DNA from 3 places in the Pseudoalteromonas sp. 1181_04 genome. Region 3 is predicted to be linked to each of the others. Evidence: predicted binding sites of a transcription regulator. Region 3 holds the regulator's gene; each other region holds the start of a gene.

Region 1 (5,476 bases), on a different contig from region 3:
GTTCGCCCGCAAGATGTTACTGCAGATAATACTGTGACCTCTAACAGAATCGCAAATGCGCGTATTCAGTATTCTGGTAAAGGGCAAATGCAAGAGACTCAAACGGCAGGATGGTTAACTCGATTCTTCACTAGCTCTCTGTTCCCTTTTTAAAGGATGTTGATATGAATAGCTTGAAAGCGTTGCTGTGTATATGTTTATTAGCTTGGCATTCTATTGCTAGCGCTGAACGTATCAAGGATGTCTCAATGGTTGAAGGTGTTCGCTCAAACCAGTTAGTTGGTTATGGTCTGGTAGTAGGTTTACCTGGCACCGGTGAGCAAAGTCGTTTTACTGAACAAAGTTTTAAAGCCATGCTAAATAGTTTTGGTATTACCATGGCATCGAATTTAAAACCCAAAATCAAAAATGTAGCAGCGGTTGCTGTGCATGCAGAATTACCTGCATTTAGAAAGCCAGGGCAGACAATCGATATTACTGTATCGTCAATTGGTAGTGCGGGTAGCTTACGTGGTGGAACATTACTACAAACCTTTTTGAAAGGGGTTGATGGAAATACTTATGCTATCGCGCAAGGTAGTCTAATTGTTGGCGGGTTAGGTGTCGAAGGAGCTGATGGTAGTAAGATCGTAATGAACACGCCCACGGTAGGACGTATTCCAAATGGCGCAACGGTTGAACGGGCAATTAAAAGTCCTTTTATGCAAGGTGATTACATAACTTTTAATTTAAATCGTCCTGATTTCACTACTGCTAAACGTTTGGAGCAAACCATTAATGAGCTTATCGGTCCAGACAGTGCACATGCCCTTGATGCCGCTTCAATTCGTGTTATTGCCCCGCGTGATGCGTCGCAGCGTGTTGCTTATTTGTCTACGCTTGAAAACTTAGAGTTTAAACCTGCCGATACTTCGGCAAAAATTATTGTAAATTCACGCACTGGCACCATAGTGATCGGCAAAAACGTGCGGTTACAAGCGGCGGCAATTACCCATGGTGGTCTTACCGTTACGATCGCAGAACAGCAAAATGTATCGCAGCCTAACGCATTAAGTGAAGGGGAAACTGCCGTTACTAATCAAAGTATTATTGATGTTAACGAAGATGATTCTCGGGCCTTTGTATTTAACCCCGGTGTTAGCCTTGACGATTTAGTGCGCGCAATTAACGAAGTTGGCGCAGCGCCTGGTGACTTAATGGCGATACTAGAAGCATTAAAAGAAGCGGGTGCCATTAGCGGTCAACTCGTGGTTATTTAAACCATATTGACCCCCTAAGTTTGCGTTAACTTGCATTTAGGGGGGCTTGACTTGCATAATTAATCAACGCTTTTATACTTTCGCAAACTCGCAAACTCGCAAACTCGCAAACTCGCAAACTCGCAAACTCGCAAACTCGCAAACTCGCATTGGCTTAATTATTGCATTATTAATACTATTATTAATAGCTGTGTCAAATTGCTGATGGATACTAATCATCTCGATAAACAAAACTTCTTTGATTTAGGCAATCTCAATACATTACGTCAAGATGCCTTAAAAAGTGGTGCCTCGCCTGAAGCATCAAAAGAAGCGCTAAAAAAAGCAGCGGCACAATTTGAATCTATTTTTACGCAAATGCTTTTAAAAAGTATGCGTAAAGCAAACGAAGCGTTTGAAGACGAAGACAGCCCTTTTAACTCCAGTGGAGTAAAGTTTTTTGAAGAAATGCATGATCAACAGTTATCGGTTGATTTATCTTCAAAAGGTTCATTGGGCTTAGCCGATCTCATAGTGCAACAACTCTCTCCTGACGGGAAAAAATTTACCCCTAGTTCAGTGCTGCGCACCGTCGATGATTTTACCAGTGATCAACGTGCAACCAGCAAGAATGCTGATAACGCGGCTGACACTCAGGCTGTCAATAGCAGCTCATCAACAGCGCAAAAACCTCAGTTTGAAAATGCAGAAGATTTTATCAGTAGTGTTTGGGAACATGCCAAAACAGCCGCTGAGAAAATTGGTTTGAACCCCGCGGTGATGGTTGCACAAGCAGCTCTTGAGACTGGCTGGGGGAAACATATCATTAATAAAAGTGATGGTAATAGCAGCTTTAATTTATTCAATATTAAATCAGATAAAAGCTGGCAAGGTGAGAAAGCCAACAAAATGACGCTTGAATTTGAGCAAGGCACACCAGTTAAAAAACAAGCTAGTTTTCGTGCATATGATTCTATTAAAGAGAGTGTGAATGACTTTGTGCAGTTTTTGACAGAAAACCCACGTTACCAAGAAGCGCTACAAAATACCGCAAAACCGGCTGCCTTTTTAGATTCATTACAAAAAGCTGGTTATGCCACTGACCCCAATTACGCTGACAAAATTAAGCAAGTGCTAAACCACACAGAGCTTAAGACATTGGCGACATCATTGGTTCGCCAAGGAGTAAATTAACATGTCGTTTAACTTATTTGACATTGCAAGCTCAGGAGTTCGAGCTAGCTCTGAGTTACTGCAAACCACCAGTAAGAACATTACCAATGTTAATACGGTAGGTTATGTACGCGAGCGTACAGAGCATATGACCATGATTGATAACCAAGTCGGTCGTGGAGAAACCTATCGTTTATTAAATGAGTTTGCACAAAAGCAACTCAATCGTGATACCTCAAATAAAACCTTTTTCGACCAATTTGTGACTGAGGCTGGCCGGGTTGATAGTTTGTTTTCTCAAGAATCCAATAGTCTATCGACTAGTATGAATTCGTTATTCAATAATGTGCAGGAAAGTTTAAATCAGCCATCATCCTCAGTTGCACGATCGCTCGTAATGACGGATGCAAAAAATTTGATTGATCAAATGGATCGCTTATCAGGCATTGTATTTAATCAAAAAAATATCGTGAATGATCAGTTAGAAATATTTTCTGATGAAGCGAATACATTAATTCAAAATATTAGCAGCTTGAATAAGCAAATAGCTACCGTAAATGGTACGCGTAACGAGGCAAACTCAAGCACCACGTACAACGAAAGAGACCTTGCTATTCGTAAGTTATCGGAATTAATTGATGTAGAGACACTTGATGGCCCCAACGGTGAAAAGCTCGTATTTATGGGCACCGGCGAATCATTAGTAATGCAAGATGGCGCATTTAATTTATTTTCGATGGCGGGCGATCCTGATCCTAATTTTAAAGAATTACATTTAGACATAGATGGCGGCAAAGCTGTGCCGCTTGATGTTGATGTGACTAAGCTTAAAGGTAAAATTGGCGGATTATTAGCATTTCGTGATGACATTTTAGTGCCAGCACAAAACCAACTTGGCCAAATGGGGCTTGCGATTGCTGATGCTTTTAATCAACAAAACCGTTTAGGAATGGACGGTAATGGCGAGCTCGGTGGTGATATTTTTACAATCCCAACGATTGGCGGTCACGCTTATCAAGCCAATACAGGCAATTCAAGCATAACGGCTACCTTAGAACCAGGTAAAGGCAGTGAAATTCCTGCCAGTGACTTTATTGTTACTTATACCAGTGGCACAACGGTAGAAATACAACCGGTCGATAATAAAGGTGAACCATTAGGCTCTCCCTCAACCGCCAATATAGTTGCTGGCGTTATTGATTCATCGACTATGACCGGTGGGGAATCTTTTGGTTTACAATTAAACGTTACAGGGACTGGTAATGTTGGCGATAAATTTGCAGTTAAACTGAATGCCGAGGCTGCATCGAGTTTAACACTGGCTACCGATAGACCAGAAGCGCTAGCGCTGGCTTCTCCAATTCGTACGGCAGATAATATAAACAATACAGGTAATGGCAATATATCAGCAGGGACTGTTACTAGTGTGACTTCGGGTGGCTTTACAGCCACGACGCCTCCGGATCTAGCAAATGGCGATATCACGATAGTGAAAACCGCTAATGCTAATGAATATACAATTACAGACAATAACGGCAGCTCGACTTTTACGATTACTCCACCTGCTAAAAATCTACTAGAGCAAGCTGGCCCTCCTTATGATAGTTACGGTTTTGATTTTGATATTGAAGGCACCACAGCGGTAGGTGATAGTTTTACACTGGAGTTTAATGAAGGTGGTTTTGACGATAACCGCAATGGCTTAATGTTAGCTGGGTTACAAAGTGGCGAGCTAGTGCGGCAAAATGTTACCACAACCGCATCGGCTGATAATCATAAAACATTTAATCAAGCCTATGCAGGGTTAGTTACTGATATTGGTGTTGTTACCAATCAAGCGAAGACCAATGGTGCTGCTTTTGAGGCATTAGCTCAACAGTCTGAAGCCTGGTATGAATCACTCTCGGGAGTTAACCTTGATGAAGAGGCTGCCAATTTATTGCGGTTTCAACAATCTTATGCGGCGTCTGCACAAGTGCTTTCAACAGCCCGTTCTATATTTGACACTTTACTTAATGCTGCGAGGTAATTATGCGTTTATCTAATAATTTGATGTATCAAAACAGTGTTAATTCGATTTTGAATAATCAGCAAAATGTCAATAAAGCACAAGAGCAAGTTAATACCCAAAAGCGAGTGCTTACAGCTTCAGATGATCCATCGGCAACAGCACGGGCGTTACTGTATACCGATCGTATACAAGCGAATGAGCAATACAGTAAAAACATTACCATGCTAACGAGTCGATTAAAGACTCAAGACAGTGTGCTTGAAAATATTAAAGGCTCACTTGAAAAAGCCTATACATTGGCAATTCAAGCAGGTAATGGTGTTTATACCGATATCGATCGTGAAGGTATTGCTGAAGAGATTAAATCTATACAAAGTAGTGTGCTTGATTTAATGAATGCTAAAACTGAAGATGGTAAGTATATATTTTCAGGCTATCAAGATAACACCCAAACCTATTCGCTTGATTCTTCAACTGGCAAATATGTTTATGGTGGCGACCAAGGCCAGCATAAAATTAAAGTAGCGGAAGGAGTTGAAATTAAATCCAGTGATAATGGGGTTGATACGTTTGAAAAGGTCAATGCCCGGTTGAATGTTGCCTCTAATGACGGCGTTGTTTCAGGAGGGATCACTAGCGCAAAAGTGTATGTACGCGAGCAAGCTCAGTTTGATGCTTTTCATAAAGCAAATTATAACGCTGATCCCGCAGCCGCGGCCGGAGCAAATACGTTTAATATTATAACAACCCCAGGTACACCTAATACATATCAGGTTGAACAAGGTGGAAGTGTGATCAGCTCTGGTAGCTTTGAGGGATCAAAAATTAAATTTGCTGGGATGGAAATTGATATTAGCCCAGTTGCAAACGGGCAGGTAGACTTTACTTTAGAAGCGCCGAAAAAAGAAAATATTTTAAACACATTAAGCGATTTAATTGCTGGGTTAACTGACCCAACAATTAGTCAAGAAGATTATGACCAAGTATTGGCATCGGCCATGGTCCAAATCGATAACAGTAAAAATCAGGTCTCTTTAACACAGGCTGGTTTAGG
Region 2 (5,476 bases), on a different contig from region 3:
CATGCATGGTTTTGTTGATGCTGAAATTGTTGGTTTTAATGACCAGACGCTTTACTTGATGCCAAATGACCATATTTCTGGTGTACTACCTGGTGCGCGAGTTATCCCACAAGTAAATGATACCGGACTGCCTGTTGGTATGTGTTTACTTGGTCGTGTTGTTGATGGCTTAGGGCGTCCGTTGGATGGGCTTGGAGCTATTAAAGCAGAGCATTACTTAAAATTTGCACAAAATTCCATTAACCCATTATCTCGACGACCAATTACGCAGCCGATGGATGTTGGCGTACGCGCTATTAATTCAGTGATAACTGTTGGCCAAGGCCAGCGCATGGGGCTATTTGCAGGCTCAGGCGTGGGTAAGTCGGTATTACTGGGTATGATGACCCGAGGCTCAGAAGCGGATGTAATAGTTGTTGGTTTAGTGGGGGAGCGTGGCCGCGAAGTAAAAGAATTTATCGAAGAAATACTCGGTGTGGAAGGGCGTAAACGTTCTGTCGTAGTTGCCGCGCCCGCTGATGCATCACCATTAATGCGATTAAAAGGCTGTGAAAGTGCGGTAACTATCGCGGAGTACTTTCGCGATCAAGGTTTAAATGTTTTATTGCTACTGGATTCTGTAACGCGTTATGCCATGGCGCAGCGCGAAATAGCGCTTGCGGTTGGTGAACCACCAGCGACTAAAGGTTATCCGCCTTCAGTGTTTGCAAAGCTACCCGCGCTGGTGGAACGTGCTGGTAATGGCGGCGAAGGGCAAGGCTCTATCACAGCGTTTTTTACTGTACTGAGTGAAGGGGATGATATGCAAGATCCGATTGCTGATGCGGCGCGAGCCATTTTAGACGGTCATATCGTGTTATCCAGAGAGCTCGCTGACAGTGGTCATTATCCTGCTATTGATATAGAAAAATCGATTTCACGGGTGATGCCACAAGTTGTCTCAGAAGCACATATGCAACAAGCGCGAGTGTTAAAACAAGTGTATTCAATGTTCCAGCAAAATAAAGATATGATTACTTTAGGTGCTTATCAAAAAGGCACCGACCAAATGCTTGATCAGGCCATTAATATGATGCCAAGAGTGAATGCATTTTTACAACAAGGCATGAAGGATGTGATCAGCTATGACGATGGCCTACAAGGGCTTGCGCAATTATTAGGACAAGCATAATGGCAACCAATAAGCTCAGTTTATTGCTGAAAATAGAAAATGATAAAGAAGAAGCTTTACGGATAAATTATTTACAAGCGCAGCAAAACTTGCAAGGCAATCAACAAAAATTGCAAGGCTTGAATAACTTTCGCTTAGAATATACTCAGCAATTACATGTAAAAGGAAAGTCCGGTTTAAGTAGCGCCGGGTTTAGTCAATATCATGCTTTCATTGCCAAAATCGAAGAAGCCATTCGTCAACAAGCGAATACAGTTAGTACTGCTAAACAAGTTGTCTCACAACGCCAAAGTTTATGGCTGAAACAGCAGATTAAGGCTAAAGCGGTTGCTAAGTTAATAGAAAAACAGCAACTTAAAGCGAATGTGATCGCACAAAAAAATGAACAAAAAATGCTTGATGAATTTTCCGCAAATCAATTTTACCAAAGACGTCGCGTTTTATAGCCTATTGCCCAAAATAGGGTTATTTATTAATTCAAATCAGCTTAGGCATATTATTTGCTTGTTTAATGTAATAAGTATTTATTCTGGCAAACTGCGGCGGCAAATTGCCACTTTTAATCTAGGTGAATTATGGCTATTAGTGATCTTTCAGTGTTTATCTCAACTGAGCAGGATGTTCAGTTAAATAAAAAAGACAGTGCCAAAGCTGCTGGTGCAGCAGATAAAGAAAGCACTGATAGTGACTTTTTTAGCCAATTACAAAGTGCCAATAATGCTGCGGAAACATCTATAAAGGTTAATTCAACGGGTGCTGAGCCACGTTCAGCTGAAGCCGTAATTGTTGCTGAAAAAGCACAAGAAACGTCTGTTGACAACAGTGATGAAAATGCGATGTCTGGTGATGCAATGCTTGCGCAAATAACGGCGGCTAATAACATGGACACTCGGGTAAATAATACGCCAACTGTTGAAAATTCCTCATTACTTTCAAAGTTGGGGAAATACAGCGAGGAAAAAATAGACCCTAAGCTTGTTAAAGTCACTGGAGCCCGTCCAATTGATGATGTTACGCCTATTATTGATACAGAGACTCCTGCTACTGATGATCCGATTGCACAATTAGTCGATAAACAGCTAAAATCATCGTTACTTACAGAAAAAACGCTGCTGGCAGAGGCAATTGATAAACAACTTCAGCTAAAGGGGAACACTCCGCCTGATGATGCAGTTACTCCTATTATTGATGATATTCAAGTCGCAAAAGAGACATCGCAAAATAAAGCGATGGCAATGCAGCCAACAATCCAACAAGCGGTTGCTACTACAACTGCTTTAAAAAGCGGGCAAGTTGACAATGACGCAGCTCAAATAATTGCTGCTGCAAATACAAGCCAAGGTAAACCACAAGACAGTGAAGTATTAGCTAAAGGTTCCGACGCTATGCTTGCTCAGCAAGGAAAACCTCAACAGAGCGCAGCACTAACTGCAGATGCAGCAGTTACTAACGTTACTGCTAACGCTAAACAAGCAATCAAAAGTGCCACTGAAGTAGCAATGGACGCTGAAGCGGTTAAAGGTGTTGCTTCAAGCTCTCAAACTGATGTATCAGAAAAAGCAGCTGAACAGTCAAAGCGTAATAATAGTGCTGTATTAGAGCAAATCAGCAAGGTATTACTTAACTCAACGACAACTGTGCAAAAAAATGAAAATCCACTGTTGGCGAGCTTAACACCGGAGCAGCAAAAACAGCTGCAAACTCAGGTTGATGTCATTCGTCAGCAAGATCCATCACCGGCTAACATAACTGACTTAAAAAAAATGCTGGCTGAATTTGTAGCGCTTAATAGTAAAGAAGCTGCAAAACCTACCACTGCAGTTGCGACAATTAACACCGCAGAGCTAACTCAACTAAGTAAAGATATTTCGCTGTTAAGCCCTATGCAAAAACAGGCATTAAGCCAGCAATTACGAAATTTTGTGAGCAATGAGCAGCCCAAAGGGGCTTTATTAACTCAGATCAATAAGGCGATTACTGAATTAGCCCAGCCAGAGAGTACTGAAAAAAGGACTGAGTCAAAAGCTCAATTGACGGTTCAGTCAATGGCAGATAATTTAGCAAGCACTACAACTACCAATAGCAGCACCGCTAAATCAGATACAAATAAAGTATCTGCGCCACAAGATGCACTTATAAAGGCTGCAAGCAAAGAGCAAGAAGTGAAACTGGCAGTACAAGATAATGTTCTAAAAAGCGAGCAATTTGCTGAAAATATTAAAGCAGAGCAAAGCCCTGTGCGCGACAACACATTGGCACGTGTAAATCAATTGTTTGGCCAGCTCACCGGATTAACCACTGCAGTTACAACAGCCACGGCTGTAGAAGGGAGTGAGCAAAGTTATCAACAAGCTTTGGCTGATATGCAAGTAATGCATGCTCAGCAAGCGAGTCCTACATCACAGACAAGACAAATAAATATTGATCCAACTGCGTTACAAGCGTTGAATATCATGAAAAGTGATGCTGCCAAGTTACTGCAAGAACGAGTGAGTGCATTGTTAAGCATTAATAATAAAGAAGCTGAAATACGTCTTGATCCGCCAGAAATGGGCAGTATGCAAATTCGTATTCGTAGCGATGCAGAACAAGCTCACATTAACTTTGTGGTGCAAAATCAGCAAGCCAAAGAAGCCCTTGAGCAATCAATGCCGAGATTACGGGAAATGTTAGCGCAGCAGGGAATTGAACTGGGTGAAAGCAGTATCCAGCAGGGGAATAGTCAAAGTGATACTGGTGGTGACGGACAACAAAATGGTCGTGGTCAACAGGCAAATCAGCAACAAAATGAAGAGGAAACTGCATTAACTCAGCAACCAATTCGCGGCTCTGGGCAACAATCTTCATCATCAATAGATTACTATGCCTAACACCTGCTATTATATGAGGTATAAGACTATAAAAATAAATAACTTGATGGTGCGCGGTGACACTCGTAATATCGCTATTATCAAGGCATAAAGGAAAGCGGCATGGCTGAAGAAGCAAATTTAGAAATTGAAGATGGCAGTAAAAGTAAAAAAAAGCTGATTATAATTATTATTGCTGCGGTATTGGTAATTGGTGGTGCCGCTGGCTTTTTCTTGATGTCAGGCTCAGACGCTGCTCCTGAAACACTTGCAGACGAATCGGTTGCACCTGCAACTGAAACTGCAGAGGTAAGTGGCAGTGGTGCAAAGGTTGGCAGTGCTTTATATGTTGCGATGCCTCGACCTTTTATTTTTAACGTACCAGGTGCAAGTCGTGACCGTATTGTGCAAATAAAAGTGCAATTATTAGTGCGCGGTGATGTGAATGAAGAAACGGCCAAAAAGCATATTCCACTAATTGAAGGTACATTGCTTGGTGTGTTTTCAACCACCACCGCAGATGAACTGGGCACTAGCGAAGGAAAAGAAACCCTGCGTGTAGCAGCGCTTGATAAAGTACAAGCGGCGTTAATGGACGTAGAGGGAAGTAAAGTAATCGAGCGGGTGTTGTTTACCGGCTTTGTAATGCAATAAGGGGTCAGCGTGAGCGATTTATTATCCCAAGATGAAATCGATGCCCTGTTGCATGGTGTCGATGAAGTCGAAGAGGAGGATCTACAGGACGGTGATGATGGCAGCGGTAATACGCTACAATACGATTTTTCTTCACAAGATCGTATTGTTCGTGGTCGCATGCCGACTCTGGAGATTGTGAACGAACGATTTGCTCGACACATGCGAATTAGCTTGTTTAATATGATGCGCCGCACTGCTGAGGTTTCTATCAATGGCGTACAAATGATAAAGTTTGGTGAATATATCCACACTTTATTTGTTCCTACCAGTCTTAACATGGTGCGCTTTCGTCCTCTTAAAGGTACTGGATTAATCACCATGGAAGCACGGTTAGTGTTTATCTTGGTTGATAACTTTTTTGGTGGCGATGGTCGCTATCATGCGAAAATAGAAGGTCGTGAATTTACGCCTACTGAGCGCCGTATTGTACAAATGCTATTAAAAATAATCTTTGAAGATTACAAAGAAGCATGGGCGCCGGTAATGGACGTGTCTTTTGAATATCTTGATTCAGAAGTTAATCCAGCAATGGCGAATATCGTCAGCCCCACCGAAGTAGTAGTGATCAGTTCATTCCATATTGAGCTGGATGGCGGTGGCGGAGATTTCCATATCGCATTGCCGTATTCAATGCTTGAACCTATTCGTGAATTACTCGATGCTGGTGTGCAATCAGATACTGAAGATACCGATTTACGTTGGAGCAAAGCCTTACGTGATGAAATTATGGATGTTGAAGTTGAAATATCAACACAACTGC
Region 3 (5,476 bases):
ACTGGGCGCGGTCTCCATGCCGACTTAAAAGCCGAAGTGGTAGAACTAATTAACCATACGCGAACCATATATTATGACCAATAAATTTGCTCACTTGCTTGTTATACCAAGCTTATTCATTGCTTTTGCAAGCTTTGCTGAAAATACGACACCACCTGCAGATCAAGTCTCTATCAGTGCTGACACGCAGCTTGCCCAACTGAAAGACAATATCGGTATTTTTGAAAAAAATGTTGAAATCATTCATGGTAACCGCCGTATCAAAGCGGATCGACTTGAAGTCCATAAGCGCGAAGATTTAGGCGATAACAAACAACTACTTGTCGCAACTGGCAGTCCGGCTTACTTTGAAGAAAAACAAACTGATGGCACAGTAATGAGTGCCAGTGCTGATGAAGTCCGTTACGATGTCGCTAAGCGCTATTTAACCTTGGTTGGCAATGCACAAGTCACTCAGGCAGGTCAAAAAATCAATGCCAAAAGCATTACCTATGATATGGACCAGCAACTGATCAGTGCTGAAAAAGGCGCAAGCTCAAGCGATCGTGTGCACACCATTTTGGTACCAGTAGACAGTAAAAAAGACAAATCTAAAGGGCAGCCATGAGTACATTAAAAGCTGAATTTCTAGCAAAAAGCTATAAAGGTCGCCAAGTTGTAAAAAGCGTGGGTTTAGAAGTTAGCGCAGGCAGCATTGTTGGCTTATTGGGTCCTAATGGCGCTGGTAAAACCACCACCTTTTATATGATTGTGGGTTTAGTTCCAAGCGACAAAGGTAAAATCAGTATTGATGATAATGACATCACCTTACTGCCAATGCACAGTCGCGCACGGTTAGGGATTGGCTACCTGCCACAAGAATCATCCATCTTCCGTAAATTAACTGTTTATCAAAACCTGATGGCTATTTTAGAAACTCGTAAAGAGCTGAATAAACAAGCCAGAGAAGAAGCGCTCGACAGCTTACTTGATGAGTTTAGCATTCAACATATCCGCGACAGCCAAGGTATGGCATTATCTGGCGGTGAACGTCGTCGAGTTGAAATTGCACGCGCTTTAGCCGCAAACCCAAAATTTATCTTACTTGATGAGCCTTTTGCTGGCGTTGATCCTATTTCAGTGTTAGATATAAAGAAGATTATTGAACACCTTAAAAACCGTGGTATTGGCGTGCTTATTACCGACCACAATGTACGAGAAACCCTTGATGTTTGTGAAAAAGCCTACATAGTTTCTCATGGGGAGTTAATTGCATCAGGTACCCCTGAGCATGTACTCGCCGACCAAACAGTCCGCGATGTTTACCTGGGCGAGCAATTTAGGCTATAAAGCCACGCTCGGCTAAGTATCTGCTAGACTTAACGATGATAACAATAAAAGGATTGTTAGAGATACATGAGGCAATCACTCCAGCTGCGCATGGGCCAGCAACTTACAATGACACCACAGCTGCAACAAGCAATTCGCTTATTGCAACTCAGTACATTGGATCTCCAGCAAGAAATTCAAGAAGCGCTCGACAGCAATCCATTGTTAGAGCTAGAAGAACATGAATACTCAGACGACACGGCTGGTAAAAACGAACAAAAACAAGATAACGATGACTTAACCGTTAGCGCATCAGCGGACGACAAGCCCAGCGAATATGAACAAGAAAGTAGCGAAGCATTAAGTAAAGAGACCTTAAGTGACGAAATGGCTATGGACGTCACCTGGGACGAATACATGAGTGCTGCGCCAAATACGTCATCTGGGCCAATGCCTGAAGATGAGTCAATTTATCAAGGTGCCTCAACTGAAACCCTGCACGAATATCTGATGTGGCAATTACAGCTCACACCTTTTAGTCCAACCGATGAAGCTATTGCCATTGCGATTGTTGAAGCTGTTGACGATTCAGGTATTTTAACCTTGAGCTGCGAAGACATCGCAGAGAGCTTAAATCAAGGTAATAACGAAGAAGAAATCGAACTAGACGAAGTGCAAGCAGTGTTAAAACGCATTCAGTTATTTGACCCTGTTGGTATTGCTGCGCGCAGCCTACAAGAATGTTTATGTATTCAATTAAATCAATTTGATCCTGCAACTCCTTGGATTAGCGAGACTAAAATGATTTTAACTGATCATATCGATTTATTAGCTAGTCGTGACTATCGCACTTTGATGAAAAAGACTAAGCTTAAAGAAGATGAGCTGAAAGAAGTAATGACATTGATCCACAGCCTTAACCCAAAGCCTGCGGATACCATAGTACGCGAAGAATCAGAGTATGTTATTCCTGATGTTTCGGTGAAAAAAATTAAAGGTCGCTGGGTGGTTGAACTTAATCCAGACAGCATGCCAAAAATTAGAGTGAACAGCCAATATGCGGCAATGTCACGCTCAGTAAAATCAAGCACTGACAGCCAATTTATACGTTCGCATTTGCAAGAAGCTAAATGGTTTATTAAAAGCCTAGAAAGTCGTAACGAGACGTTACTCAAAGTAACCAACTGCATTGTTAAACAGCAGCAAGGATTCTTTGAGCATGGCCCTGAGGCCATGCGCCCTATGGTACTAAACGACGTTGCCGAAATGGTTGAGATGCACGAATCAACAATTTCTCGTGTAACCACCCAAAAATACATGCATACCCCTCGTGGTATATTTGAGTTAAAATATTTTTTCTCGAGCCATGTAAGTACTGAGAACGGCGGCGAATGCTCATCGACAGCCATTCGAGCATTGATCAGAAAATTGATCAGTGCAGAAAACTCAGCGAAACCATTGAGTGATAGTAAGATTGCAGATATATTGGCAGAGCAAGGTATCAAAGTAGCTAGACGGACTATTGCAAAATACCGCGAGTCGCTGGCTATTCCACCGTCAAATCAACGTAAAAGTTTGATTTAAGGCGTAAAATCACAAGAGGAAAATGCTTATGCAACTAAATTTAACTGGTCGTCATGTAGAAATTACTGATTCATTAAGAGACTATGTAAACAATAAGTTTGCCAAGCTTGAAAGGCATTTTGATCATATCAATAATGTCCATGTCATTCTTGATGTAGAAAAGCTAAGCCAAAAAGCAGAAGCCACATTACATGTCAGTGGCGCTGAATTATTTGCCTCAACTGAGCACCAAGACATGTATGCAGCCATTGACGGACTAATCGACAAACTTGACCGTCAGGTAATTAAACACAAAGAGAAGCACGCTCGACACTAACACTATGAAATTAAGCTCACTTATTTGCCAGGACTGCAGTAAAGCTGCGGTCCTTTTTAATAGCAAAAAACGGATCATTGAATTTATCAGCCAATTGGCTCATGAACAACTTCCTCAGCTATCACAACAAGAAATCCTCAACGCACTACTGTCGAGAGAAAAACTAGGTAGTACGGGTATTGGTCGTGGTATTGCTATTCCTCATGGCCGTATGAGTGGTGTTGAAAACCCGCTAGCAATAATTATAGTGAGTGAATCACCGATTGATTTTGATGCGATAGATAATCGCCCAGTTGATATATTTGTAGCTCTCATCGTGCCAGATGGTGATAGCCAACTTCATTTGAAGACGTTAGCCACAATTGCTGATAAACTCAACGACAAAGATTTTTGTAAACAACTACGTAGCGCAAAAACAGACCAAGATTTGTATCACGTAATTGCTGCGCAATCGTAGCCAAATGAAGGAGAATTTACATGGAGTTAATCATCATCAGTGGGCGTTCTGGCTCAGGTAAATCTGTTGCTCTGCGTGTAGTAGAAGATCTTGGCTATTATTGTGTAGATAATATTCCGGTAAACTTATTACCTTCATTAGTGCGCAGTGTCTCTGATAATTATGACAAAATTGCCGTCAGTATTGATGTCCGTAATTTACCGAAAGAGCAGGAAGAATTTAACGATATTCTTGAATACTTGCCTGGTTTTGCAAATCCGACGCTATTTTATTTAGACAGTGATGATCAAACCCTGATCAAACGTTTTTCTGAAACTCGCCGCTTACACCCATTATCTTTGGACTCTTTGCCACTGGATTTAGCTATCAAGCAAGAAAAAGTATTACTTGATGTATTAACTACTCGCGCTGACTTTATACTTGATACCACTGATCTGAGTGTCCACCAGCTTGCAGAGTCAATCCGTGAAAAGATTTTAGGGAAAAAAGATAAAAAACTAATCATTACCTTTGAATCATTTGGTTTTAAATATGGTATCCCAAAAGAAGCTGATTATGTTTTTGATGCACGCTTTTTACCAAACCCACATTGGGAGCCTGAGCTTAAGCCACTTACAGGCCTTGATCAGCCAGTAAAAGATTATTTAGCCAGCCATAGTATCGTACAAAAATTCACTTGGCAGATCCAAACCTTTGTACAAACTTGGTTACCGCATTTGGAGCGTAATAACCGCAGTTACTTAACAATTGCTATTGGTTGCACCGGTGGTCAACATCGCTCAGTTTATCTAGCGCAAACTATAGGTGAAAGCTTCTCGATGAGCCACAGCAATGTGAAAATTCGCCATCGTGAACAAGAATAACAACTCACGTTTACAGTAAGGAATGTTGATGCGTTTAGAAGATACATTTTTAATAAAAAACAAACTCGGTTTACATGCTCGCGCAGCCAGCGTATTAGCGCAATTAGCTGTGCAGTTTGATGCCAGCATCACACTTCATCAAGATGACAAACAAGCCGCAGGCGATAGCGTACTCGGCTTAATGCTATTAGAAAGTAGCCAAGGCAAAGAAGTTAAAGTTGTATGTGAAGGCCCGGACGCTGAACCTGCTCTTGCAGCAATTGGCGAGTTGATTGCACAACGCTTTAACGAACAAGAATAGCTCGTAGTCAGTACCACTAAATTGCGTTAAACTAAATAAAGTCGTTAATTAAACAGACCAAGCGCGTTAATTACCGACAACTGTTACCCTACCTATCAAGCGTATTAATTTTTAAGGACGCCAATGCCAGAAGCTTTTGAACAAGATTACCCACTACAACAACTAAAACAAGTGACCAAGTCACTTAACAGTGGTCAATTTGTTCAAGTAAGGCGTATGTTGGCAAAAACAGCTCCGTGTGACACCGCATTATTACTCGAGTCATCCCCACATAAAATTCGTACCTTGCTATGGCAACTGGTTGATCCAGATGTACAAGGTGACGTACTCGAAGAACTCTCAGAAGATGTTCGTTTAGGGATCATTGCCCAAATGGAGCCGAAGCACATCGCTGCGGCAACTGAGGACATGAGCCACGATGATCTAGGGGAAGTACTACGTAGCCTACCTGATACCGTCTACAAAGACGTTGTTAGTGCCATGGACAGCCAAGATCGAGAACGTGCAACTCAAGCACTCTCTTATCAAGAGCGCTCTGCTGGCGCGCTGATGAACACCGATACAGTCACCATCCGTCCAGATGTCACTATCGACGTAGTACTGCGCTACTTACGTTTACGTGGTGAGCTACCAGAAGGTACCGATGA

The links. The regulator sigma-54, encoded in region 3, starts transcription at its own class of promoters, with help from an activator protein. The targets are predictions, from matches to a motif close to GTTGGCACGNNNNTNGNNT.
Region 1: a site for sigma-54 is predicted at 1,408-1,426, ahead of flgJ (flagellar assembly peptidoglycan hydrolase FlgJ). Genes of this name have one in related genera too.
Region 2: a site for sigma-54 is predicted at 1,659-1,677, ahead of FW757_RS16885 (flagellar hook-length control protein FliK). Genes of this name have one in related genera too.

What each region holds. Positions count from the first base shown of each region.
Region 1 covers NZ_VXCS01000027.1:41,437-46,912, reverse strand. The annotation lists gene flgH (flagellar basal body L-ring protein FlgH) at 1-153, shown strand, start outside; gene FW757_RS19395 (flagellar basal body P-ring protein FlgI) at 165-1,259, shown strand; gene flgJ (flagellar assembly peptidoglycan hydrolase FlgJ) at 1,464-2,432, shown strand; gene FW757_RS19385 (FlgK family flagellar hook-associated protein) at 2,434-4,440, shown strand; gene flgL (flagellar hook-associated protein FlgL) at 4,443-5,476, shown strand, end outside.
Region 2 covers NZ_VXCS01000020.1:76,850-82,325, reverse strand. The annotation lists gene fliI (flagellar protein export ATPase FliI) at 1-1,171, shown strand, start outside; gene fliJ (flagellar export protein FliJ) at 1,171-1,617, shown strand; gene FW757_RS16885 (flagellar hook-length control protein FliK) at 1,747-4,041, shown strand; gene fliL (flagellar basal body-associated protein FliL) at 4,144-4,674, shown strand; gene fliM (flagellar motor switch protein FliM) at 4,684-5,476, shown strand, end outside.
Region 3 covers NZ_VXCS01000035.1:20,203-25,678, reverse strand. The annotation lists gene lptC (LPS export ABC transporter periplasmic protein LptC) at 1-84, shown strand, start outside; gene lptA (lipopolysaccharide transport periplasmic protein LptA) at 74-607, shown strand; gene lptB (LPS export ABC transporter ATP-binding protein) at 604-1,329, shown strand; gene FW757_RS21085 (RNA polymerase factor sigma-54) at 1,396-2,892, shown strand; gene hpf (ribosome hibernation promoting factor) at 2,921-3,208, shown strand; gene ptsN (PTS IIA-like nitrogen regulatory protein PtsN) at 3,213-3,665, shown strand; gene rapZ (RNase adapter RapZ) at 3,686-4,528, shown strand; gene FW757_RS21065 (HPr family phosphocarrier protein) at 4,557-4,829, shown strand; gene mgtE (magnesium transporter) at 4,953-5,476, shown strand, end outside.